DNA from 3 places in the Aquiluna sp. genome. Region 1 is predicted to be linked to each of the others. Evidence: predicted binding sites of a transcription regulator. Region 1 holds the regulator's gene; each other region holds the start of a gene.

Region 1 (8,026 bases):
GGTCTTGAGATCTGATTCTCAGGGTCCAATATCAATCCGGCTCGAGGGTGGAGGGCTGGTTGCTTCCTCCGGAGGTAAACTTTCGCTGTGAGCGGGAGAACGGTCTATTGGAATCAAGCAGAGTCTGCTCCGCTTGTTCTGGTGACTGGAAATGAAAGCTATCTGGCTACCCGTGCAATATCTTCCATCAAGGCAAAGCTCAGGGCGCAGCATCCTGATCTCGAAGTGACTGAAGTCGCCGAGTCGGAGTATTCGCCAGGACTACTTTTTACCGTTGCCGCCCCCTCGCTTTTCGCAGAACCACGATTGGTAATAATCCAGACCGCTTCTGAAGGCTTGTTGGAAGATTTGACGCACTTGCTGGCCGAGCCAGTGGATAGCTGCACCGTAGTTGTTAGGTTGCCAAATGCGGTTGGTCACAATGGAAAAGTGAAAACCGCACTGGGTCCTAAATCGCTTGTGGTCTCTTGCGAGGAGCTCAAAAAGGATGCCGAAAAAGCTGAGTTTGTGAAAGCGGAACTGCAAGCCTTAGGAAAGAAGATCGATACTGCTGGCCTAAAAGCACTTTTGTCAGCATTCAACCAAGACTTAGGCGAACTTGGCGGAGCATGCTCGCAATTGGCAACCGTTGGTGCCACAACCATCAACCTGGAGATTGTCGAACAGATATTCCAGGGCAGGGTTGAAACTAACGCCTTCAAGATTGCTGATGCGGCCCTTAGCGGCAATGCGGCTGAAGCTATTCGACTATTCCGTCACGGATTCACCACTGGTATTGACCCGGTTGCCCTTAGCGCTGCGCTCACCATGAAGATTCGGCAGCTTGCTCGGCTTTTCAACGACAGAAACGCATCCCCTGGTGCTCTGGGCATGCAGCCATGGCAGCTTGAAAAGGCTAGAAGAGAACTGTCCGGCTGGGAAGAGTCACAGCTGATCAAACTGGTTCAGTTGGCTGCACAAACTGATGCCGACGTAAAGGGCGCAAGCAGGGATCCTGGTTTCTCCATTGAGAAGCTGCTGTTTGCTATGGCTCGGAAATAAAAAAAACGGGCCGAAGCCCGGTCTTTCATAAAACTCTTTAGAGAGCTGAAACCTTCTTGCTGATAGCGCTCTTGCGGTTAGCAGCCTGGTTCTTGTGAACAACACCCTTTGAAACTGCCTTGTCAATCTTGCGAGTTGCTACAACTAGAGCCGCTGCAGCAGCGGTCTTGTCGCCACCCTCAGTAGCCTCACGAACTGCGCGAATCGCAGTCTTGAGCTCTGAGCGGACAGCCTTGTTGCGTGCCTCGGCCTTGCGGTTGGTTCCGATGCGCTTGATGTTCGACTTGATGTTTGCCATGGTTCACTTTCTTAGGCGAAAACTTTGTTGAGGTGAATGACCTCAGAACAAGGGGAAACTCTATCAGTTTGATGCAATAAGGGCAAGCACCATGCGAGAATACCTACATCTAGATTCCCAAAGCAGAGGTTAGTTTGTCGCCACGCGCCCTAAAGGCCCTTGTACCGTCTCAAACGGCCCCGAGCCAGATCCGCAATTTCTGCATCATTGCGCATATTGACCACGGAAAGTCCACCCTGGCGGACCGTATGCTGCAGCTCACAGGAATTGTTAGCGACCGAGACATGCGTGCTCAGTACTTGGACCGCATGGACATCGAGCGCGAGCGTGGAATCACAATCAAGAGCCAAGCCGTTCGCTTGCCTTGGGAGTTTGAAGGCGTCACATACGCCATGAACATGATCGACACCCCGGGTCACGTTGACTTCACCTACGAGGTTTCACGTTCATTGGCAGCATGCGAAGGTGCAGTCTTGCTGGTTGATGCGGCTCAGGGCATTGAGGCTCAGACGCTTGCCAATCTCTACCTAGCGATGGAAAACGATCTACAGATCATTCCGGTTTTGAACAAGATTGACCTGCCTGCGGCCCAGCCGGAGAAGTATGCCGAGGAGCTAGCGAGCCTGATCGGTGGAAATCCTGAGGACTGCCTAAGGGTTTCAGGTAAAACTGGAGTGGGTGTTGCTGAGCTTTTGGACAAGATTGTCGGAACTGTTCCAGCACCGGTCGGGGATGCCAACGCTCCAGCCAGAGCGATGATTTTTGACTCGGTTTACGACTCGTACCGCGGTGTAGTCACCTATGTGCGAATGATCGACGGAACCCTGCATCCTCGTGAGCAGATCCAGATGATGTCGACCAAGGCGGTGCACGAGCTTTTGGAAATCGGTGTAATTGCCCCTGAGCCTGAATCAACTCAGGGACTCTCGGTTGGTGAGGTTGGTTACCTAATCACCGGTGTTAAGGATGTGCGTCAGTCCAAGGTCGGTGACACCGTTACCACCAAACTAAAGCCAGCCACCCAGGCGCTTAAGGGTTACTCAGAGCCAAAGCCAATGGTTTTCTCCGGTATCTACCCAATCGACGGCAGTGATTACCCGAACCTGCGTGAGGCTTTGGACAAGCTCAGACTTTCGGATGCATCTTTGGTCTATGAACCAGAGACCTCTGCTGCCCTAGGTTTTGGATTCCGCTGCGGATTCTTAGGACTGCTACACCTCGAGATCATCACTGAGCGCCTAGAGCGCGAGTTCAATCTGTCCCTGATCGCCACCTCGCCATCAGTGGTTTACAAGGTAACTGTCGATGATGGTAGCCAGCACATCGTGACTAACCCATCTGAGTATCCAGAGGGCAAGATTCGCGAGGTGCAAGAGCCTATGGTCAAGGCGACCATCCTCAGCCCTAAGGATTACGTGGGCACCATCATGGAGCTTTGCCAGACTAAGCGCGGCAGCATGATTGACATGCAGTACCTGGGTGAAGATCGCGTTCAACTTCGCTATAAGTTGCCACTTGCAGAAATCGTTTTCGACTTCTTTGATCAGCTCAAGAGCAAGACCCAGGGCTATGCATCTTTGGATTACGAAGAGGATGGCTATGCAGAGGGTGATCTTGTGAAGGTCGATCTTCTTTTGCAAGGCGAAAAGGTAGATGCGTTTAGCTCCATCGTTCATAAAGACAAGGCCTATGCCCATGGCACCAGAATCGCTGCAAAGCTGCGCGAACTGATCCCAAGGCAGCAGTTTGAGGTTCCAATTCAGGCCGCGGTCGGAGCTCGCATTATTGCCAGAGAGACCATTCGAGCTATCCGCAAGGATGTTTTGGCAAAGTGCTATGGCGGTGACATTTCTAGAAAGCGCAAGCTCCTCGAGAAGCAAAAAGAGGGAAAGAAGCGCATGAAGATGGTCGGTCGCGTTGAAGTGCCGCAGGAGGCATTCATCTCTGCACTTTCCACCGAAGAGCCAAAGACTGACAAGAAGAAGTAGTTGGCTGCGTCTTTGCCTTTGGGTCTGAAGTGGCCAAGTGATAGTCAGCTAAAGCTGACACCAAACAGCACCGCAACGTTCCACGCTTATGTTCACATCCCGTTCTGCGCGGTCCGCTGCGGTTACTGCGATTTCAACACCTACACCTCCAAAGAGTTGCGCGGTGTTTCGCAAGCCGAGTTCCACATCCCGCTAATTCAAGAGGTGAACCTCAGTAAGCAACTGCTTTCTAACTGGGGTATTCCGGATAGAAAACTGACGACCGTCTTCTTTGGGGGCGGAACGCCATCGATGTTCGAGGCAAGTCAGATTTCAGAGATCCTTGAATCGCTGAAGGCAAATTTCGGGTTCATCGATGAGATTGAGATCACACTGGAAGCAAACCCGGAAGGGCTAGATCACCTAAAGCTTGAAGAGCTCAAAACCGTCGGCGTCAATCGAATCAGCCTCGGAGTTCAGTCATTTGATCAGCAGGTGCTGGACGTTTTGGACAGAGTCCACAGCAAAGACAAGGTGATTGCGGCGGTCAAGCGAGCTCGAGAGCTTGGACTTAGGATCAGCGTCGATTTGATTTACGGCGCGCCTGGAGAGACGCTGGAGAGCTGGAGACGGACTCTGGAGCAAGCGCTTGAGCTTGGGGTCGAGCACGTTTCCGCCTACTCGCTAATCATCGAAGAAGGAACTGCGATTGCCCGCAGGATTGCGCGTGGAGAGCTAGCAGAGGTTGATGAAGACTTAAATGCGGATAAGTATCTGCTGACAGAGGAGCTACTGGGTAACGCCGGGCTAAAAAACTACGAGGTTTCCAACTGGGGTAATCCATCACTTCACAACCAGGCCTACTGGCAATCTCAAGACTGGTGGGGCTATGGTCCAGGAGCTCACGGACACATCTCGGGGGCTAGATTCTGGAACCAAAAACATCCTTCGACCTACACAGCTGCGCTTGAAAAAGGCAGTCCTGTCGCGGGCTTTGAGTACCTGGATAAAAGAACTCAACTCGAAGAGCAGCTCTTGCTCATGCTTCGCACAAGCCGGGGTGTTCCAAGGTCGCTTCTTAGAGAACTAGGAGTTCCTACCGAGTTGGTCGCGAATGCGATTGCCACCGGGCTACTGGAATTAGCTGCGAATGACCAAATAAAGGCAACGCTTCCGGGGCGCTTATTGGTCGATGGACTGGTGCTGGATTTTCTATCAAAATCCCAGGCTTGACCTAGAATTGGCACTCGAGGAAGGTGAGTGCCAATGATTCCAGAACGCTCTCTAGAGGTGCTGCGCGCAATCGTGCAGGACTTCATCTTCTCTTCACAGCCGGTTGGCTCAAAGTCGCTACTTGATCGACACCCACTGGGCGTCTCGGCCGCGACAATTAGAAATGACATGGCGCTTTTGGAGGAGGAGGAGCTAATTGTTGCCCCTCACACCAGCGCCGGCAGGATCCCTACCGAGAAGGGCTATCGCCTTTTTGTTGACAAGCTCGCTGACCTAAAACGGCTATCAACTGGAGAAAAAGCTGCCATAGAGGGCTTTCTTGGCGGGGCAAACGACCTGGATGAGATTGTCGAGCGAAGCGCTAGACAGCTGGCACTTCTGACTAACTCACTAGCGATGGTGCAGTACCCATCACTTGGCAAGTCGACCGTGAGACACATTGAGTTGATACCGATCGGCACAAGCAGACTTTTGTTGATGTTAATCACGGACTCTGGTCGAGTCCAACAGCTGCAGATTGAGTCCAGCTCAATGCAGGAAGATCTGATTCAAGAACTCCGCGGCCGCCTCAACGGAATGCTTTCTGGGTCAGCGCTGGCGGATGTCAAAGGCAAGCTGACATCGCTGGACTCGGAATTTGCACCTGGTCGGAGGGCAGTTGTACTGCAGGTGATTCAGTCGCTGCAGTCTTTGGTAGATGCCAACCGACAGGAAAAACTCACCATTTCCGGAGCTGCCAATCTTGCAAAGCAAGAGCAGGATTTCTCCGGGGATCTTTCTTCGGTTCTCGAAGCGATCGAAGAGCAGGTTGTTCTTCTCAAGCTCTTGGATGAACTCCACAGTGATCAGCACGGTGTCGGCCTCAGAATTGGTTCTGAAATTGGGGTTGAGGGACTAAAGAGCGCAGCAATTATGGTCACCGGGTACGAAAACCGTGGCACCGAGGTGGCAAAACTCGGAGTGCTAGGACCTACCCGAATGGACTATTCCGGAAACATTGCTTCGGTCCGTGCGGTTGCAAGGTATCTGACAAAGACTTTGGAGGCAAACGCTTGAGCGACCACTACGAGGTGTTAGGCGTCTCTCGGACCGCAAGTGAGGACGAGATAAAGAAGGCCTATCGCAAATTGGCGCGTGAGTTGCACCCGGATATCAACCCAGACCCGCAGGCAGCTGAGCGATTCAAGTTGGTCACCCATGCCTATGAGGTCCTGACTGACCCCCAGCAGCGTGCTGGGTATGACCGTGGTGGTGATGGCGGATTTGGTCTCGGCGACATCTTTGAATCATTCTTTGGCGGTGGATCATCTCGTGGTCCACAGTCTCGATCCCAACGTGGTCAAGATGCGCTGCTTCGGGTTGACCTAGATCTAGGCGAAGCCGTTTTCGGTGCGGAGAAAACCCTAACCATCGACACCGCAATTCTTTGCGACACCTGCCAGGGCAGCTGCTGCAAGCCCGGCACCAGTGTTCGGATCTGCGATATTTGCCGCGGGTCGGGACAGATTCAGCGCCAGGTGCAGTCATTTATGGGCGTGATGGTTACCACCTCGCCCTGCGGTTCTTGCCGCGGCACCGGTGAAGTGATTCCTGACCCTTGCATCACCTGCCGAGGTCAGGGCAGAGTGCGCTCAAAGCGCGACTTGACCTTGGACATTCCGGCCGGCGTTGCCGATGGCATGCGGCTTCACCTTTCTGGGCAGGGCGAAGTTGGATTTGCCGGAGGTCCAGCGGGAGATATCTACCTCGAGGTTTCTGTTCGGCCACACGCAATTTTCGGTCGCGATGGAGACGATTTAGTTGCTCAGCTAGAAGTGCCGGTGGCTGACGCAGCCCTTGGTTTTGAAGTTCAGATCGAATCACTAGACGGCGAAGTGAAGGTTGAGTCCAAACCGGGCGCTCAGCACGGTGATGTCATTACCCTCAAGGGGCTCGGAGCTTCTCGCATTCGAGGCAAGGGCAGAGGCGACCTTCGTCTTGAGTTGAAGGTGCTTACTCCAACTCGTCTTGATGGCAGGGGCAAGGACATCTTCAAAAAGCTTCGCGAACTTCACCGAGAAGATGTTCCCAGATTAGGTTCCAGAAGAGCAAAGGGTCGCTTCTAGTGCATTGGCTTTACGACCCAGGACTTTCCTCTCAAAGCAATGTTTTGCCTGCAAGCGAAGCTAGTCACGCGAAGTCGCTTCGGCTAAGAGTGGGGGAGCAGGTTTCAATCACTAACGGGCTGGGCTTGGTCGCCACAGCTTCGATGACCTCAGAGACCGGCTACGAGATTTCAGAGTTACAGCAAACCAACCAGCGCACCCCGCGGTTTCACTTGGTGCAAGCTCTTGCCAAGGCCGATCGCGATGAGCTGGCCATGCAAACCTGCGTTGAGCTGGGACTTAGTAGCGTGACGCCCTGGAGTTCAGATCGTTCAATAGTTCGTTGGGATGGCAAAGAGGCAAAGAACCAAACTAGGTGGCAGCAAATTGCCATCGAGGCGATGAAACAATCCCAGCAGGCATTCCTTTGTGAGGTGAAGCCAATTGCTACCAGCAAGCAACTCAGTGCTGTCGGAACTGCATTGGTTTTGGATCCCAAGGCCACCAAATCGCTGACCGACTTTATGCCGCTGTCAGAGGATGTGACCTTGGTGGTCGGTCCAGAGGGCGGTATCTCAGATTCCGAATTTCAACTACTTGAGGAAAAAGGTTTTCAGCGGGTTCGGCTTGGCACTAGCGTGCTTCGAACCTCAAGTGCTGGAGCAGCCGCAATGGCGGCTTTGCAATTCGCTTCAGGGCTTTGGTCCTGAGACTTAGTATTGGGATTGGAGGATTCGTTGGACTGTATTTTTTGCAAGATGGTTAGTGGCGAATTTGGCACTGAATTCGTGGCTCAAAACGATCACGCCGTTGCGTTTTTGGACATCAACCCGCAGGCCAAAGTTCATGTATTAGTGGTGCCCAAAACCCACACAACAAACATTTCTGAACTCGAAGATTCACAGGTTTTACTTGGGCTATTTGAACTGATTCGCGAGGTCGCGAAAACCAAGACCGATGGTCAGTTCCGCTTGCAGTTCAACACCGGCAGCCGCGAGGGTCAATCGGTGTTCCACACCCATGCGCACGTACTAAGCAATCAGGCGAACTAGTGCCGCAAAAAACACTTGAGATAACAAAGGTTTCGGCTATCGACCTGCTTGGTCCGCAGGACAAAATTGCCAAAAAGCTAGAGCAAGAGTTCCCGGGTCTCAAGATTCAAAACCGCGGCACTTCATACATGCTTGAAGGTTCCGAAGAGCAGCTGATTTCGGCGGAGCGCACCCTTTTGGAGCTTGCCGACCTGGTTGCCCAGGGCGTTGCTCCGGATGAGAGATCAGTGATTGAAAGTGCAAGAATCATCGAGCAGAATCCCGAGGAGATCCCATCCAAGGTTCTTGGCACCGGAGGCATCAGCACGCCAGGGAAAACTGTCCGAGCAAAGACGCTTGGTCAAAAGCAGT
Region 2 (8,026 bases), on a different contig from region 1:
TGGTCGCGCCCAGCGAGGTTATGGCCATAGTCAAGGCCAATGGCTATGGCCACGGCATGCACGAGGTTGCTCAGGCCCTGGAAGAAATCTCGGTAGACGCTCTTGGTGTGGCAGATCTCGAAGAGGCAATCGCGCTTCGCGCGGCAGGTATCAAATCTCGCTTGATGTGCTGGATTCTCAAAGCCGACGATGATTTTGAAATGGCGGCCGAGCAGGAAATTGAACTCGGAGTCTCTAACTTCGCGGTTTTGGAAGCAGCTCTAGCCGCCAATGTGAAAAGCATCCACATTAAGGTGGACACTGGATTGGGGCGGGCAGGTTTCGCCAAGGCTCAGTGGTCAGAGGTCTTTGAAAAACTATCCGGAGAAACCATTGGCCTGTTCTCTCACCTTGCCAACACCTCAGAAGAAGAAGACCGCAAGCAAGAGCAGTTGTTCTTGGAAGCAGAGCGGGTTGCTTTAGCTTCCGGAATCAAGATTTCGCAGCGTCATTTGGCTGCAACCGCGGGAGCGATTAGCTACCCGAGCATGAGACACGAAATGGTGCGCGCTGGTATTGGCATTTACGGTCTAAACCCATGGGAGGACCGCGAGTACGGGCAGTATCAGCTTCACCCTGCAATGCGGGTCGTGTCTGAGGTTGTAAATCTGAAGCGAGTTACGGCCGGCCAAGGTGTTTCCTACGGTTACCGCTATCGCACAGCACAGGAGACCACTTTGGCGCTGGTGCCATTTGGCTACTCCGAAGGCATGCCAAGAATTGCAGTTGGTGCCAAAGTTCTGATTGCGGGTAAGCAGTTTGAGGTTTCGGGCAGGGTTGCGATGGACCAGTTCGTGGTCGATATTGGCGACCACGAGGTGCCACTTGGCAGCGAGGTTGTGATTTTTGGAGACCCTGCGAACGGTGAACCTTCGGCTGAAGACCTAGGTGCATCCGCCGGGACAATCAACTATGAGATTGTGACCCGGATTGGCGGAAGAGCAAAAAGGGTTTACCTCTAGGTATGGAATTTCGAATTCAAGACCCAGATCATATGCACCTGCTTGGCTTGGCTATCGCCAAAGTGCTGCGTGCAGGTGATTTGCTGTTGCTCAATGGCCCACTAGGTGCTGGTAAAACAACTCTGACCCGCGGAATCGGGGAGGGTCTTGGTGCTCAGGGAACCGTACAGTCCCCAACCTTTGTTTTGGCAAGAACTCACAGAACCGCGGTTGGACCAAAGCTGGTTCACGTTGACGCATACCGATTGAATTCGGCGGTTGAGCTCGATGATTTGGACATCGATTTTGCTAATTCAATTGTCGTGGTCGAGTGGGCGAGGGACTACATCGATGGGATTGCGGAGAACTGGTTGCAGGTGGACATCAATCGTGAGTCCGAGGACGAATCTCGCTTGGTGAAAATTTCCGGTGTGGGTCAGCGTTGGGAAGGGGTGGAAATTGCTCTTAGCAATTGATACCTCGGCTGGCACCTCAACTGCAGTTTTCGCCGGGGATAAGCTCTTAGGTTTTGTCGAATACGATGACCCGTTTGGTCACGCTGAGAGCATCGGCAACGCAATTTCAGAGGTCATGGCGAAAGCGGGCATCTCTGCGAGCGAGGTAACCGCGGTCGCGATTGGTCGCGGACCAGCTCCCTATACAGGGCTTCGAGTCGGTATGGCTGCTGGCACCTCATTTGCAATGGCACTTGGAATCCCGATGCATTCGGTTATGAACCTGGATGCCGTCGCACTCCCGCATGGCCAAGCCAGAATCTTGGTTTCCTCAGACGCCAAGCGCAAAGAGCTTTTTGTTGCCACCTACGAATTGGGAGAGCGCGTCTTTGGGCCGGCCGTGCTAAAGCCCGAGGCACTTGATCAGTTTGTAGGCTTTGACCAGGTTGATGGCAAGTGCAATGCGGAACTGGTTGGCAGGTATGCCCTCTGGGCCAAGGCTGCAGGTAAGGATCTCAGTGATTCCTCTGCGCTTTATTTGAGATCTCCAGATGTTGCGCCATCAGCTGGAAAGCGGGTGACTGGCTAATGGAATTTCTACAACTTGGCAAAGAGCACCTGACCACCTTGATGGATTTAGAGCAAAAACTATTTCCCGATGACGCCTGGTCTGCAACCAGCATGGCTGCGGAACTTGACGCCAGCCAAACGTATTACCTAGGGATTTTTGATCCAGAACTCATTGGCTACGCCGGACTCTCAACTTCGGTGGGCTCCTTTAGCTCAGATATCCAAACCGTTGGTATTGCAATCGAAAAGCGTGGGCTGGGGCTTGGTCGCCAGCTTATGCAGCGACTGATCGCAAAGGCTAAAGAGCTGGGTTCAGAGCAGTTGATGCTTGAGGTCAGGGCCGACAATCAAGCGGCAATCTCGCTTTATCTAGATTTAGGTTTTGTGCAGATTGATCTTCGAAAGCGCTACTACCAACCTGCCGGTATCGACGCCCTGATCATGCGGCTGGCTATCAAGCAGCCAATCGTGCTAGGAATCGAATCCACCTGCGACGAAACCGGGGTCGGCATTGTGCAGGGAAATCGACTGCTAGCCAATGCACTACACAGCTCCATGGACGAACACTCCAAATACGGCGGTGTGGTTCCAGAGGTTGCAGCCAGAGCTCACCTTGAGGCCATTAGACCGACGCTAGAAAAAGCTCTGGCTGAGGCCAAGCTGTCGATGAGTGACATCGATGCCATCGCGGTTGCCAACGGGCCTGGGTTGGCCGGCGCTCTGATGGTTGGAATCGGTGCAGCTAAGGGCCTTGCTCTTGCCCACAACAAACCGCTCTATGCAGTGAACCACCTGGTCGGACATGTCGGTGCAGATGTTCTGGAACGTGGAGCGGTTGAATTGCCAACCATTGCGCTTTTGGTCTCCGGTGGTCACACTTCACTTCTTTTGGTTAGGCACCTGCTCAACGACGTTGAACTTTTGGGGGAGACCATCGACGACGCCGCTGGCGAAGCTTTTGACAAGGTGGCCAGGGTCTTGGGTTTGCCATATCCGGGCGGGCCACAAATCGATAAGTGGGCCGCCGACGGTGTTGCGAACATTCGCTTTCCCAGGGGACTTACGCTTCCAAAAGATATGGAGAAGCATCGCTATGACTTCTCATTCTCCGGGCTCAAGACTGCGGTCGCCAGGCATATCGAGAAGGCTCAGGATGCTGGCGAGGAGTTTTCAAAGGCAGACGTTGCCGCTAGCTTCCGCGAGGCAGTGGTTGACGTATTACTCACCAAGGCAATCAATGCCTGCAAGGACCATGGGGTGAATCGTCTGCTTTTGGGCGGGGGCGTGGTTGCCAACGCCAAGCTTCGCGAAGAGGCACAAAAGCGCTGTGATGCTAACGGTATTGAACTTCGAATTCCAAGATTCCAACTCTGCACCGATAACGGTGCGATGATCGCGGCCCTAGGTTCGCAATTGGTAATGGCTGGTCGGGAACCCTCTGGATTGGGCTTTGGTTCTGAGTCCACGCTCGAAGTCACACAGGTCCAGACTCCCTAGAACCTCCCAGCTTTCCCCCAGCGCTCTATCACGCTGACCTGTCAATCTTTGGCTGTCACCAACCAAAGGAAATAAATGGCAGAAAAGAAATCAGAACCTCAGGCAGTTGCCGAGACAGTCGTTGCTGCACCTGCAGAGACAAAGAAGTATGACTGGGCTTCGCTCAACACCCTCGCGATAGTCTCACTGGCAAGCGCAGTTAGCGTTGTGGGAGCGCTAGTAGCGGTAATCACCGGTCACATCGCTCTCAAGCAAATCAAGCAAACCTCAGAGGCTGGCCGAGCCTTGGCGCTGACCGGAATTGTGCTGGGTTACCTACACCTAGCCGGTTGGATTCTTTTTGGAATTCTCGGAGTCATTGCCCAGGTTCTGCTGTTTTCGGGCGGATTCGGACTCGATCACATGGGGCCGGATTTTTATGAATTCGAACGTGGAATGGGCGGCATGCACTTCGGTGACCGCTAGCCCTTTTGCTAGGGCAGCCCTCTAGCGAATCGGTTGAACGATAAGAGCGCGACGGGCGTCGCCTACCTTGGTGAGAATCAAGGAGGCGGCGCCCTCTCCCTTTAACTTCAGTTTTGGACGCAGTTGCTCGGGCGTGATATCGACACCGCGTTTTTTGATTTCAAGTTTTCCAATACCTCTTGCCGCCAGAGCTTTGCGAATCGCTCCCTCGTCCAGCGGCAGGTTCTCGATCAGCTCGTAGGCCTTTAGCCAAGGCGATTGAGTGAGGTTATCGCTGCTCAGATAAGCAATGCCATCTGAAACTGTTGTCAGGTTTTGCTGGTTGGCAAATTCTCCCATTAGCTGAGAGCGGATCAACGAGTTGTCCGGCTCATAGAGGAATTGACCCAACTCGGAGGTGGCTGCCCGCTCTGCGCCAGTTCCTTCGAAGAGGTAGCGCTTACCATCTCGCATCATTAGCGCAGAACGTCCAAGTTTTGCGGTTAGCCCCTCGAACCAAAGCGTTAGCTCAACTAGATCGCCCTGGTGGGAAACCCATTGCGCTTCAACTCCATCGGGGATCAGATCCAAGGGAAATGCCGGGCCAAGTTTTATGCCCTTGGGCTTTGCTTGGGAGTAACACCAATCCAAATCCGGGCTGAAGTCAGCTGGTGAAAGCGTGATGTGCTTGGCGGATTTTCGCTCGAGGTCGCGTCTTGCGGGATCAAGCCAGAGCGCGTCAAAGGTAGTTGTGTCAAATGTTGTGGCATCTGCGACGGCCACCTTGGCATTTGGAAATGCCGCCAGATTGTAAGCGGCCAACGCTGCCGTTTCTGAATCTTGCTCCACGGCGGTAACAGAGAGGCCCAAGGCTGCAAAGGCCAATGAGTCAGCACCAATGCCGGAACCTAAGTCCGCGATGTTGGTGAAGCCATTCTCTTTGAATCTCTCGGCATGCATGGCCGCAACCTGGAGCCTCGTCGCCTGCTCTAAACCTGCCTCGGTGAAGAGCAGGTTCTTGGCAAAGTCTCCAAATTTTGTTTTCGCTCTGGTTCTTAGCCTGGCTTGGGTGATGACCTCGGTGACCAAGAGCGCAGGATGCCCAGCTTTTCGCAATTTGGTGATGATGGAGAGCACATCCGCCTTGGAATCAATCTCGCCAACCTCGTCCAAAAGGCGCAAGGCCTCGGCGGTCAGCAGCTGATTCATGAATCTAGGGTATCGGTCTTGCTGCTAGCACTCACCTTGACTGAGTGCTAATTTCGCCGTAAAGTTTCACTAGCACTCAAACATCGAGTCTGCTAAATCACAAATCTTAAGAAAAGAAGAGGTCAAAGTGTCGGTTTCTATCAAGCCACTCGAAGATCGCATTGTTGTTCAGCCAATTGAGGCAGAGCAGGTAACCGCATCCGGTCTGGTTATTCCAGACACCGCAAAGGAGAAGCCTCAGGAGGCTGAGGTTGTCGCGGTAGGTCCAGGTCGCTTCAGCGACGAGGGTGACCGCATTCCAGTTGACGTAAAGGTCGGCGACCGCGTCATCTTCTCGAAGTACGGCGGCACGGAGCTCAAGTACGACGGCAAGGAGTACCTAGTACTTTCTGCCCGCGACGTACTAGCGATCATCGAGCGCTAAAGCAATTAGAGGACGACCCAGGGAAACCTGGGTCGTTTTCGTTTAACCCCTAGGCTTTGGGGGTGAAGACACGTTCGAGCCACTCCACCGGGTTGCTGCTGGGCGTAAGCGCATATCTAATGTGGGGCTCTTTCCCGCTAATCATTACCGCCACCAAATTTGCCAACCCCCTTGAGGTCGTAGTTTGGCGAGTGGTTTTTGGATTCCTATTCGCAGCCGTTGTCCTGACGGTAATCCGCGGCTGGGGAAAGATTCTCGAGCTTTTGAGATCGCCCAAGAAGCTCAAATGGCTGGCAGTCGCATCTGTTTTCATCTTCATCAACTGGGAGACCTACGTGGTTGCGGTTGCAACCGGTAACACCATCGAATCTTCGCTGGGCTACTTCATAAACCCGCTGATCACGATTTTGTTTGCAGTGGTGTTCTTGGGTGAGCGCCTCAGAACTCCGCAGTGGATTGCGCTGGCGATTGGCTTGGTGGCGGTTGCGGTATTGACCTTTGACTATGGTCGACCACCTTGGATTGCTTTGGTGTTGGCGGTTAGCTTTGCGATCTACTCGCTGGCAAAAAACAAGGTAGGCGGCAAGATTCAGGCCACTCAGTCTTTCGCCCTGGAATCACTTTTGGTCATGCCCATCGCGCTGGCACAACTGGCCTTTGTCGCATCGAGCGAGCACATCACGCTATTGGATTCGCCGAGCAATGCTTTTGTTCTGATCGGCTTTGGCATCCTGACGGCGGTGCCATTGATTTTGTTCGGAGCCGCAGCATCGAGAATCCCGCTGTCCACAATTGGCTTTATCCAATACCTGACCCCGGTGCTGCAATTCCTAACCGCATTCTTTATCTTGCGCGAGCCAATGCCCGCGGTGCGATGGGTTGGCTTCGGTCTGGTCTGGCTTTCGCTGGTGGTGTTGACCTTCGACGCGATACGCAACAAGCGCCGTGCGATACCGGTAATTGATCAGGGCTAGCTGAAACCCAATTGTTACCCAGTGCTTACATAGCGGAACATTCAACCAATTTCGAAGATTGAATTGTCAAATTGCTTCTGATTCAGAAGCAATAGTGATGCCAATCTGCGGAATTCGAATAGTTAGAGCTCGCGGGCTCGTCTTTTTCGAAGCTTTTTCTGGTTGATATCTAGCATTTTCAGTATGCTTTTGGCTAGCAGTGTGAGCGTTTGCCCACACTTGCCCTCTAATTGCTATTCAAGGAGCAAGAATGACTGAAATCAACATCAAGTCACGCTTGGCCCTCAAGACCGTTTCGGTACTAGGTGTATTTGCACTTAGCGCAGCGGCTTTGGCGGGTTGTGCGGCGACTTCCACTGAGACTGAAGCCACCGAGTCGGAGACTAGCGCAGCAGCTACCACCACTCCTGGCGGTTGTGAGCTTGGCGCGGAGCAGGAAGGCGACCTAACTCTAAAGCTAGGAACCGCTCTACCGCTAACCGGTAACCTCGCATTCCTAGGACCACCTGAAGAAGCTGGTGTTGCACTAGCTATCAAGGACATCAACGAGGCCGCTAAGGGCATCACCATCGAGGCCACCTTGGGTGACTCTGGTGACACCGACAACAAGGCATACGACACCGAGATCCCACGTCTGCTAAACGCAGGTGTTGAGGCTGTTATCGGTGCTGCATCCTCCGGTACCTCTCTACAGTTCATCGACCGTTTGGTTGCAGAGTGTGTGATTCAGTTCTCACCTGCTAACACTTCGGCTGCACTAACCGACTACGCAGACAAGGGCTTGTACTTCCGTACCGCTCCTTCTGACGTACTACAGGGCGAGGTGCTAGGTAACCTAATCGCAGAAGACGGACACCAGAAGATCTCGATGATCGTTCTGAACGACTCCTACGGAACCGGTCTAGCTGAGTTCGTAACCGCAGCATTCACTGCTGCTGGTGGCGAGGTTCTAGCTGCACCTACCTACAACACTGGTGACACCAACTTCTCCAGCCAGATCGCAGAAGCACTTGCTGGTGGACCAGACGCTATCGTTCTGATTACCTTCGACGAGGCTAAGACCATCGTTCCTGAGCTAATCGCTCAGTTCCCTGGTGACAAGCTGTACTTCGTTGACGGTAACCTAACCAACTACTCTGAGGTATTTGAGCCTGGTGCCCTTGAGGGCGCTAAGGGTACTTACCCAGGTGTAAACGAAGCCAAGATCGGCGACTTCATCAAGCGCATGTACGACAACTGGGAAGCACAGGGCAACGCACCGCTAGAGCTAAACGCTTACGGTCCTGAGTCCTACGACGCAGTTGTTCTTCTAGCTCTTGCAGCTCTTGAGGCACGTAGCACCGAAGGTGCAAACATGTCCGTGAAGCTACAGGAAGTTTCCGGTGGATCCGGCAACGGCCAGAAGTGTACCTCGTTCGCCGAGTGTGCTGACATCATCAACGCCGGCGGAACCGCCGACTATGATGGCCCATC
Region 3 (8,026 bases), on a different contig from region 1:
GTCAATAATCAATGCTCACGGCGGAACAATCTGGACAGAAGCTACCCCGGGCGGTGGAGCCACCTTTAGCTTCGAGATTCCAATCTCCTAAAGCGAAAAACTTAAAGAAAAAAGCCGGGGTGATTACCACCCCGGCTTTTTTGTACTTACTTCTTTAGAAGTCCATTCCCGCACCAGCGTCGCCAGCAGGAGCCGAAGCAGGCTCTGGGCGCTCGGCCACAACGGCCTCGGTGGTTAGGAATAGACCTGCGATGGAAGCTGCATTCTGCAGTGCAGAGCGAGTTACCTTCACTGGGTCGTTGATACCGGCCTTGAGCATGTCTACATACTCACCGGTAGCGGCGTTTAGACCGTGACCGTCTGGCAGGTTGGAAACCTTCTCAGCAACTACACCAGGCTCAAGACCTGCGTTTAGCGCAATCTGCTTTAGTGGCGCAGAGATTGCAACCGCCACGATGCGAGCACCGGTAGCTTCGTCACCAGTTAGGTTTAGGTCCTTGAACGCAACCTTGCCAGCCTGAAGCAGTGCAACACCACCACCGGCGACGATGCCTTCTTCAACCGCTGCCTTTGCGTTACGAACTGCGTCCTCAATGCGGTGCTTGCGCTCCTTAAGTTCAACCTCAGTTGCAGCACCCGCCTTGATCACAGCTACACCACCGGCTAGCTTGGCTAGACGCTCCTGTAGCTTCTCGCGGTCGTAGTCAGAGTCAGTGTTGGTGATCTCGCGACGAATCTGCTCAACGCGACCCTTGATCTGGTCAGAGTCACCAGCACCCTCAACGATGGTGGTCTCGTCCTTGGTGATTACCACCTTGCGAGCGCGTCCCAGCATTGCAAGCTCGGTGTTCTCAAGCTTCAGGCCAACCTCTTCGGCGATAACCTGTCCACCGGTCAAGATTGCGATGTCCTGCAACATAGCCTTACGACGGTCACCAAAGCCTGGAGCCTTTACAGCAACAGACTTGAAGATGCCACGGATCTTGTTTACAACCAAGGTTGCAAGGGCTTCGCCCTCGATGTCCTCAGCAATGATTAGCAGTGGCTTTCCGGCCTGCATAACCTTGTCAACAATTGGAAGCAGGTCCTTCATGTTGGAGATCTTGTTGTTGGCGATCAGGATGTAAGCATCCTCCAGGATTGCCTCCTGGCGCTCTGGGTCGCTCACCATGTAGGCAGAAACGTAACCCTTGTCAAAGCGCATACCCTCGGTTAGCTCAAGCTGGATACCGAAAGTGTTTGACTCCTCAACGGTTACAACACCTTCCTTACCAACCTTGTCGATTGCCTCGGCGATGATCTCACCGATGACTGAGTCACCAGCAGAGATCGAAGCGGTAGCAGCAATCTGCTCCTTGGTCTCAACTGGAACTGCCATCTTTAGCAGAGCTTCGGTGACAGCGGCAGAAGCCTTGTCGATACCGCGCTTTAGCGAGATTGGGTCTGCACCAGCAGCCACGTTGCGAAGGCCCTCTTTTACTAGCGCCTGGGCTAGCACGGTTGCGGTGGTGGTTCCATCACCGGCAACGTCGTCGGTCTTCTTAGCAACTTCCTTTACTAGCTCCGCGCCAATTCGCTCTAGCGGGTCGCTTAGCTCAATCTCCTTGGCGATCGAAACACCATCGTTGGTGATGGTTGGGGCGCCCCACTTCTTCTCTAGAACGACGTTGCGTCCACGAGGTCCAAGGGTCACCTTTACGGTGTCAGCCAGAATGTTTAGTCCGCGCTCTAGTCCGCGACGAGCGTCTTCGTTGAAGTGAATGATTTTTGCCATTTGGGTTTCTCCCGATTGCAGTTAAAAGTTTTGGTTTAGCACTCGGCATAGTTGAGTGCTAATACATTTTTAGCACTCTCAGGACCAGAGTGCAAGTGAAAGGCCGATGTGCTTTCGCACATCGGCCTGACTTGAGATCTTTGTTCTATTAGAGGACGTTGACGTTCTCGGCCTGAGGGCCTTTGTCACCGGTCTTTACGTCGAACTCGACTCGCTGGTTTTCCTTCAATTCGCGGTAACCATCGGTCTGAATAGCGGAGAAGTGTACGAATACGTCTGGACCGCCGTCCTGAGTGATGAAACCAAAACCCTTTTCAGAGTTGAACCACTTTACGGTTCCTTGTGCCATGTTGATGCTCCTGATGCAATTCCGGCATTCGAGTACTTCACGAATGCATCGGGCTTCAACCTAGGTCCCACTCCGACATCCCAACTTTACGCACTTAAGGGTGAAAAGCAAAGGAATTGAATAACCTATTTTTTGTGTTACTAAAGGGTTATAAAGCTAATTAGCGAAAGTTGAATTGATGTACGAGGTCTATAAAACTGACGAGCAGTGGAAATCTGAGCTCAATGAGTTCGAATATCACGTGCTGCGCATGGCCGGTACCGAGCGTGCTTACACCGGTGAACTACTAGATGAGAAGCGTGCTGGTAGCTACCACTGCCGCGGTTGCGATGCGTTTTTGTTTGAGGCTGACACCAAGTTTGACTCGCACTGCGGTTGGCCAAGCTTCTATAAGCCACAGGACAACGACGCCATTGAATACATCGAAGATCGTGCCCACGGAATGGTTAGAACCGAAGTTCGCTGTAAGAAGTGTGGCGGTCACCTAGGTCACGTCTTCGAAGATGCCCCACAAACTCCAACCGGAGATCGCTACTGCATCAACTCTGTGAGCATCACCTTCAAGCCTGCTCAGTAGAGTTGAGGCATGGCTAAAGTTTCTGCAGGAACCGGTTCAATTTACGCTTTTGGTTTTATTGGAGCGGTTATCTACTACATCTCCACGGCAACTGACTTCTGGATGGGTTTGCTTGGATTTCTGAAGGCCCTGGTCTGGCCAGCCTTCCTGGTCTACGAACTACTTAGCTCACTAGGCGCATAGTCCTTTGGGCACGCTCATCAATGTTCTTGCCATAGTCGTTGGCTCGGCAATCGGCGTGCTTTTGGGAAATCGACTTCCCGAGAAGATGAGCCGCACCCTCACCGACGCAATGGGACTCATCGTTCTAGTTATTGGTGCACTCAACCTTGCAGATCTAGGTGATGAGGCCTTTGCAAAAGCAACCGGCGTCTTCCCGACCATCCTGGTGGTGCTCGCAGCATTGCTGCTTGGAGGCGTAACCGGGTCGCTTCTCAAGATTGAAGAGCGGCTCGAGCAGTTTGGAGTTTGGCTTCAAGCCAAGACCAAAGGCAAGGGTGACAAAGACCAATTTATTCAGGGCTTTGTCAATGCAGCGCTGCTTTTCACCATTGGCCCAATGGCAGTGCTTGGTGCATTGCAAGATGGGCTGGGTCAAGGTTTTGAAATTCTGGCGCTCAAGTCAACCCTCGACGGTTTTACCTCAGTAGCCTTCTCGGCAACCATGGGCTGGGGAGTTGCATTTTCTGCAATTCCGGTTGGACTCTGGCAAGGGTTGCTGACGATTCTCTCTGCAAGCGTTGGAGATGTGCTCTCTCAGGCGGCCGTCGCGTCTATCACTGCAACCGGAGGCATTTTGCTTTTAGGAACAGGATTGCGAGTGCTCAAGATTCGAATGGTGTCGGTAGCGGATCTACTACCGGCTCTAATCTTTGCTCCGCTAATTACTTTGGTTTTGGCAACTAGCCTCGGCCAGTAATTCGATCAACATCTCCCAAGATGGCATCAAACTCTTCCTCAGTCATCAACCCCAATTGACTGGCTGATTGCTTCACCGAGAGCCTGTGTTCTTGGGCGTGCTTGGCAATTAGCGAAGCTGCTTCGTAGCCAAGAGTTGGAGCCAGGGCAGTAACTAAGCCAATTGAGTTCTCGACTGTGAATTTGAGGAACTCGACATTTGCGGTAATGCCATCGATGCAAAAGTCAGCCAGGATCTGGCAGGCCTTGCGCAGGTAAACCAGATTCATCATCAAAGACCTGGCAATAATCGGTTCGAAAGCATTTAGCTGCAGCTGTCCAGCCTCAGAAGCCATTGTGACTGTTATGTCATTACCAATTACCTGGAAAGCAATCTGGTTCACCGCCTCAGGGATAACCGGATTTACCTTGCCTGGCATGATCGAAGAACCGGCCTGCCTGGCAGGCAGGTTGATCTCACCAAAGCCAGCCCTTGGGCCAGAAGAGAGCAGCCTTAGGTCATTTGAGATCTTTGACAACTTGGTGGCAAGACGCTTGAGGACGCTGGAGGTAGAGACAAAGACACCGGTGTCGCTGGTTGCCTCAATTAGGTTCTCGGCCAACCTAAATGGGTGCTCACAGAGCTCGCTCAAGATATCCACCACCAACTCGGCATAGCCGTCCGGGGTATTGAGGCGAGTTCCAATAGCGGTGCCACCGAGGTTTAGTTCACTCAGTAGCGGAATGACCTCCCTGAGGCGACTTTGATCTTCGCCGAGTGTCAAAGACCATGCGGTGAATTCCTGACCCAAAGTCATTGGCACGGCATCCTGCAGCTGAGTGCGACCCATCTTGAGGATGTCCTTGAACTCCAAGGCTTTTCTGTCAATTGCCTTGCGCAAGTGCTCAACCTGCTTGATAAGTGCCAAGCTCTCAATGATTAGCGAAACCTTGATAGCGGTTGGGTAAACGTCATTGGTGGACTGAGATGCATTCACGTGATTCAGTGGGTGAATCTCGTCGTATTCACCCTTTTGAAAACCGGCAATTTCAAGAGCACGGTTTGCAATCACTTCATTGGCATTCATATTCGTTGAGGTTCCAGCACCACCTTGAATGGCGTCTACCGCAAACTCGGCATCCCAGAGCCCATCGCGCACCTCAATTGATGCCTTAATGATCGGATCGGCCAGCTCTTGGGTAATAACACCAAGCTTTAGGTTGGCTTTAGCGGAGGCTTCCTTGATAAAGCCGAGTCCGCGCACCAAAGAACGGTAGTGCCCAATCGGGACTCCGGTAATTGGAAAGTTTTCAATAGCTCTAAGGGTATGAATACCCCAGTAAGCGTTGGCGGGGATTTCGCGCTCCCCTAAAAGATCGTGCTCTAACCTCGTTGTCATCACGGTGTCTAGTATCTCGCATAACGCGAGCAATCCCTCGGTGCCGAGCTGTTAGGCGATTAGTACTAAATGAAGTTCGCGATGATTGCACCCATCGCAGCTAGAGAAACGATGTCCTGACCAACCTCAAGGATCTGGGCCTCTAGAGCCGACCACGGGACTCGAACCCGTAACCCCCGCATTACAAGTACGGTGCGCTACCAATTGCGCCAGGTCGGCAACCGCCTAAATACTAATGGACTCAAGGGTTCATCGGGGAGCGCTGCTTACGGTATCTCACGTTGTTGTTGGAATGGCCAGCAAAATTAGTGACTGATGCTTCGAACTTATTGAATTTAAGCCTTTGTGGAATTTACCGATTACTGGAGAGGGAGCAATGGTGTCGCCGCTGCTCTCTACTAACCTCTGTGAGTAGGAGGGAACCATGAAGAGAATCTCATTAGTTGCAGTGATCTTGCTTTTGGCTGGGTGCTCTGCGAGCGAAACCACAATCACAACACTAAGTCAGGCAAGCAAAGCATTAGAAACAGCAGGTTTTGATTGCCCAAACCCCTCGCAGGGAACGGTGGATAACATCGCCTGGATAGAGTGCGAGACGGAAGGAATTGACGGGGCAATTAGCCTTGGCTTTTCGCCAACCAAGGAGCTTTTCCAAAGTTCCATGGCAGAGCCATGTGCTAGCTCCGGTGAAGACCCTTCGGTAGTCGAGAAGCTTCTGGTAGGAGAGACCTGGATTTTGGTTCTTTCTGGCGAACAGGCTGTATTCCAGAATCTAGACGAGGCAAAGAGTGCCCTCGGAGGACAAGTCTTCACGCTTTCTGAGTACTGCGCCACAATCAGCTAGTGATTAACGGCACCCACCCGAACCGAGTGGTTGCCGGCCAGAATCCTTTACTCGGCGCTCGCAGTCTGCACGAACTGAGCAAAGAACTCAGGGGAAACTAGCTCGTCTCCGGTCGCCCAGGTGAACTTGGCGCCGTTGACCAACACGGTTGGGGTGCCAGTTACCGTAACGCCCTGCTGAGGGGTGTTTAGCACCTTCTGGGTGCGCTGTTCTATGTAATCGGCGAAGCTCTTGTTTTGGATGCAGCCCTTGACCTCGTCAGTGCCGGCACCTGACTGCTGCGCGACTTTGTAAAGCTCGTTGTCATCAAGACCTTCCTGGCCTTCGGCAGGCTGGTTGATCATGAGGTTTGAGTGCATGTCGAAGTAGCTGTCTGGCTCAAAGTTTGCAACGCAGAAGGCTGCGTTTGCTGCTCTCGAGGAGTACTCGTTTAGCGATGCACGGTCTAGGAAGGATATTGGACGAATCTCAACCGTTGCTGCACCGGTGTCAACCCAGGAGCGAATTTGTGCGGAGTTTGGCAGATCAAACGCCTGGCAGATTGGACACTGGTAGTCAACATAAACAACGATTTCCGGGGCCTTGGTCTCTGAGGCCTCTGGGGTAGGGGTCTTGTCTGCGGTGAAAGCCTGCAGACCAACGCCGATCTTTAGGCCACCAAGCTCAGTTAGGTTTTTTGGGACATCGTCAACAACTGGCGCAGCCACCCGGTTAGCGGCTTCAATGGCGATAACTGCCGCCACACCACCAACGATTCCCAAGGCGACAAGAACAACTGAAAGCTGAATTACTAGCTTTGAGCGCTTGGCCTTTTTCTGGTTCTGCTCGCGAAGTGCCTTTGCCTTCTGGCGGGCTGCGTCACGCTGCTCTGAGCGAGTTTGCTTGTGGTTCGAAGTCATTGGTTCCTACCTTGGTTCGGTATCAGCTTGGTTACGAAGTCGTATAAGTGTATCCGAGGTGCGATACTTAACCAGTTGCCTCAATTGGGGGCAGCATCCATTCACGAAGGATCGTCCGGCACGTACCGCCGGTGGAGGAGAAAATCATGGCATCAGTGTCATTTCGCAATGCAACCCGCACTTACCCAGGTGGGACCAAGCCAGCAGTAGACAATTTGAACCTAGAGGTTAGAGACGGCGAGTTTCTAGTTCTAGTAGGTCCTTCTGGCTGTGGAAAATCAACTTCGCTGCGCATGCTTGCCGGCCTAGAAGAAGTAAACGAAGGTGGCATCTACATTGGTGACCGCGAGGTTACCGACGTACCACCTAAAGACCGCGACATCGCAATGGTTTTCCAGAACTACGCTCTGTACCCACACATGACCGTGGCGGAGAACATGGGATTCGCCCTAAAGATTGCTGGCGTTAACAAAGAAGAGCGCGCAGCGCGCGTTCTAGAGGCAGCCAAGCTACTAGACCTAGAGCCATACCTAAACCGCAAGCCAAAGGCACTTTCTGGTGGTCAGCGTCAGCGTGTGGCCATGGGCCGCGCGATCGTTCGCCAGCCACAGGTATTCCTAATGGATGAGCCACTATCTAACTTGGACGCAAAGCTTCGTGTTCAGACCCGCACCCAGATTGCATCGCTTCAGCGTCGCTTGGGTGTAACCACTGTTTACGTTACCCACGACCAGGTTGAGGCCATGACCATGGGTGACCGCGTAGCTGTTCTAAAGGACGGACTACTGCAGCAGGTCGACACTCCTCGTAACCTTTACGACCGCCCATCCAACGTGTTCGTAGCAGGATTCATCGGCTCCCCAGCCATGAACCTAATCCAGCTACCAATCATCGACGGTGGAGTTCAGTTTGGTGACTCGGTGCTTCCAATTGACCGCGACATCCTCTCCAAGGCATCTGGTAACCGCGTAACCGTTGGTATCCGCCCAGAGAAGCTATCGCCTTCAGCTCACGGACTAGAGGTAGATGTCGACGTAGTTGAAGAGCTAGGTTCGGACGGCTACCTATACGGTCGCGTTCACCTAGATGGCCAAGAGCACAACGTGGTTGTTCGCGTTGACCCAATTGACCACCCACGCGCTGGAGACAAGATTCACCTGCACGCAGACGCTTCAGCTGTTCACGTCTTTGACGCAGAGAGCGGCGAGCGCCTTAACTAAGGCCCAATGCCAAATCAACTAAACATTACGGCTGCCACGGCAGAACCAGCACTGCTGGATCTGCCG

The links. The regulator HrcA, encoded in region 1, represses chaperone genes, less so after heat shock. The targets are predictions, from matches to a motif close to TTNGCACTCGNNNNNNNCGAGTGCNAA.
Region 2: the regulator HrcA is predicted to act here: its motif matches at 5,180-5,206, upstream of groES (co-chaperone GroES).
Region 3: the regulator HrcA is predicted to act here: its motif matches at 1,810-1,836, upstream of groL (chaperonin GroEL).

Annotation. Positions count from the first base shown of each region.
Region 1 covers NZ_CBCHRQ010000008.1:384-8,409, reverse strand. Annotated here, with positions in the region: gene AC128V_RS01620 (ComEC/Rec2 family competence protein) at 1-91, shown strand, start outside; gene holA (DNA polymerase III subunit delta) at 88-1,041, shown strand; gene rpsT (30S ribosomal protein S20) at 1,079-1,339, opposite strand; gene lepA (translation elongation factor 4) at 1,474-3,327, shown strand; gene hemW (radical SAM family heme chaperone HemW) at 3,328-4,539, shown strand; gene hrcA (heat-inducible transcriptional repressor HrcA) at 4,573-5,595, shown strand; gene dnaJ (molecular chaperone DnaJ) at 5,592-6,644, shown strand; gene AC128V_RS01585 (RsmE family RNA methyltransferase) at 6,644-7,333, shown strand; gene AC128V_RS01580 (HIT family protein) at 7,361-7,675, shown strand; partial or broken gene AC128V_RS01575 (PhoH family protein) at 7,675-8,026, shown strand, end outside.
Region 2 covers NZ_CBCHRQ010000050.1:1,340-9,365, forward strand. Annotated here, with positions in the region: gene alr (alanine racemase) at 1-1,001, shown strand, start outside; gene tsaE (tRNA (adenosine(37)-N6)-threonylcarbamoyltransferase complex ATPase subunit type 1 TsaE) at 1,004-1,456, shown strand; gene tsaB (tRNA (adenosine(37)-N6)-threonylcarbamoyltransferase complex dimerization subunit type 1 TsaB) at 1,440-2,024, shown strand; gene tsaD (tRNA (adenosine(37)-N6)-threonylcarbamoyltransferase complex transferase subunit TsaD) at 2,024-3,502, shown strand; gene AC128V_RS05210 (DUF4190 domain-containing protein) at 3,578-3,967, shown strand; gene AC128V_RS05215 (THUMP-like domain-containing protein) at 3,989-5,155, opposite strand; gene groES (co-chaperone GroES) at 5,283-5,579, shown strand; gene rarD (EamA family transporter RarD) at 5,642-6,553, shown strand; gene AC128V_RS05230 (ABC transporter substrate-binding protein) at 6,804-8,026, shown strand, end outside.
Region 3 covers NZ_CBCHRQ010000001.1:648-8,673, forward strand. Annotated here, with positions in the region: partial or broken gene AC128V_RS00005 (sensor histidine kinase) at 1-91, shown strand, start outside; gene groL (chaperonin GroEL) at 155-1,774, opposite strand; gene AC128V_RS00015 (cold-shock protein) at 1,923-2,123, opposite strand; gene msrB (peptide-methionine (R)-S-oxide reductase MsrB) at 2,299-2,700, shown strand; gene AC128V_RS00025 (hypothetical protein) at 2,710-2,883, shown strand; gene AC128V_RS00030 (DUF554 domain-containing protein) at 2,888-3,619, shown strand; gene AC128V_RS00035 (aspartate ammonia-lyase) at 3,603-4,997, opposite strand; tRNA gene AC128V_RS00040 (tRNA-Thr) at 5,144-5,216, opposite strand; gene AC128V_RS00045 (hypothetical protein) at 5,422-5,841, shown strand; gene AC128V_RS00050 (DsbA family protein) at 5,889-6,740, opposite strand; gene AC128V_RS00055 (ABC transporter ATP-binding protein) at 6,887-7,960, shown strand; gene AC128V_RS00060 (DUF4032 domain-containing protein) at 7,967-8,026, shown strand, end outside.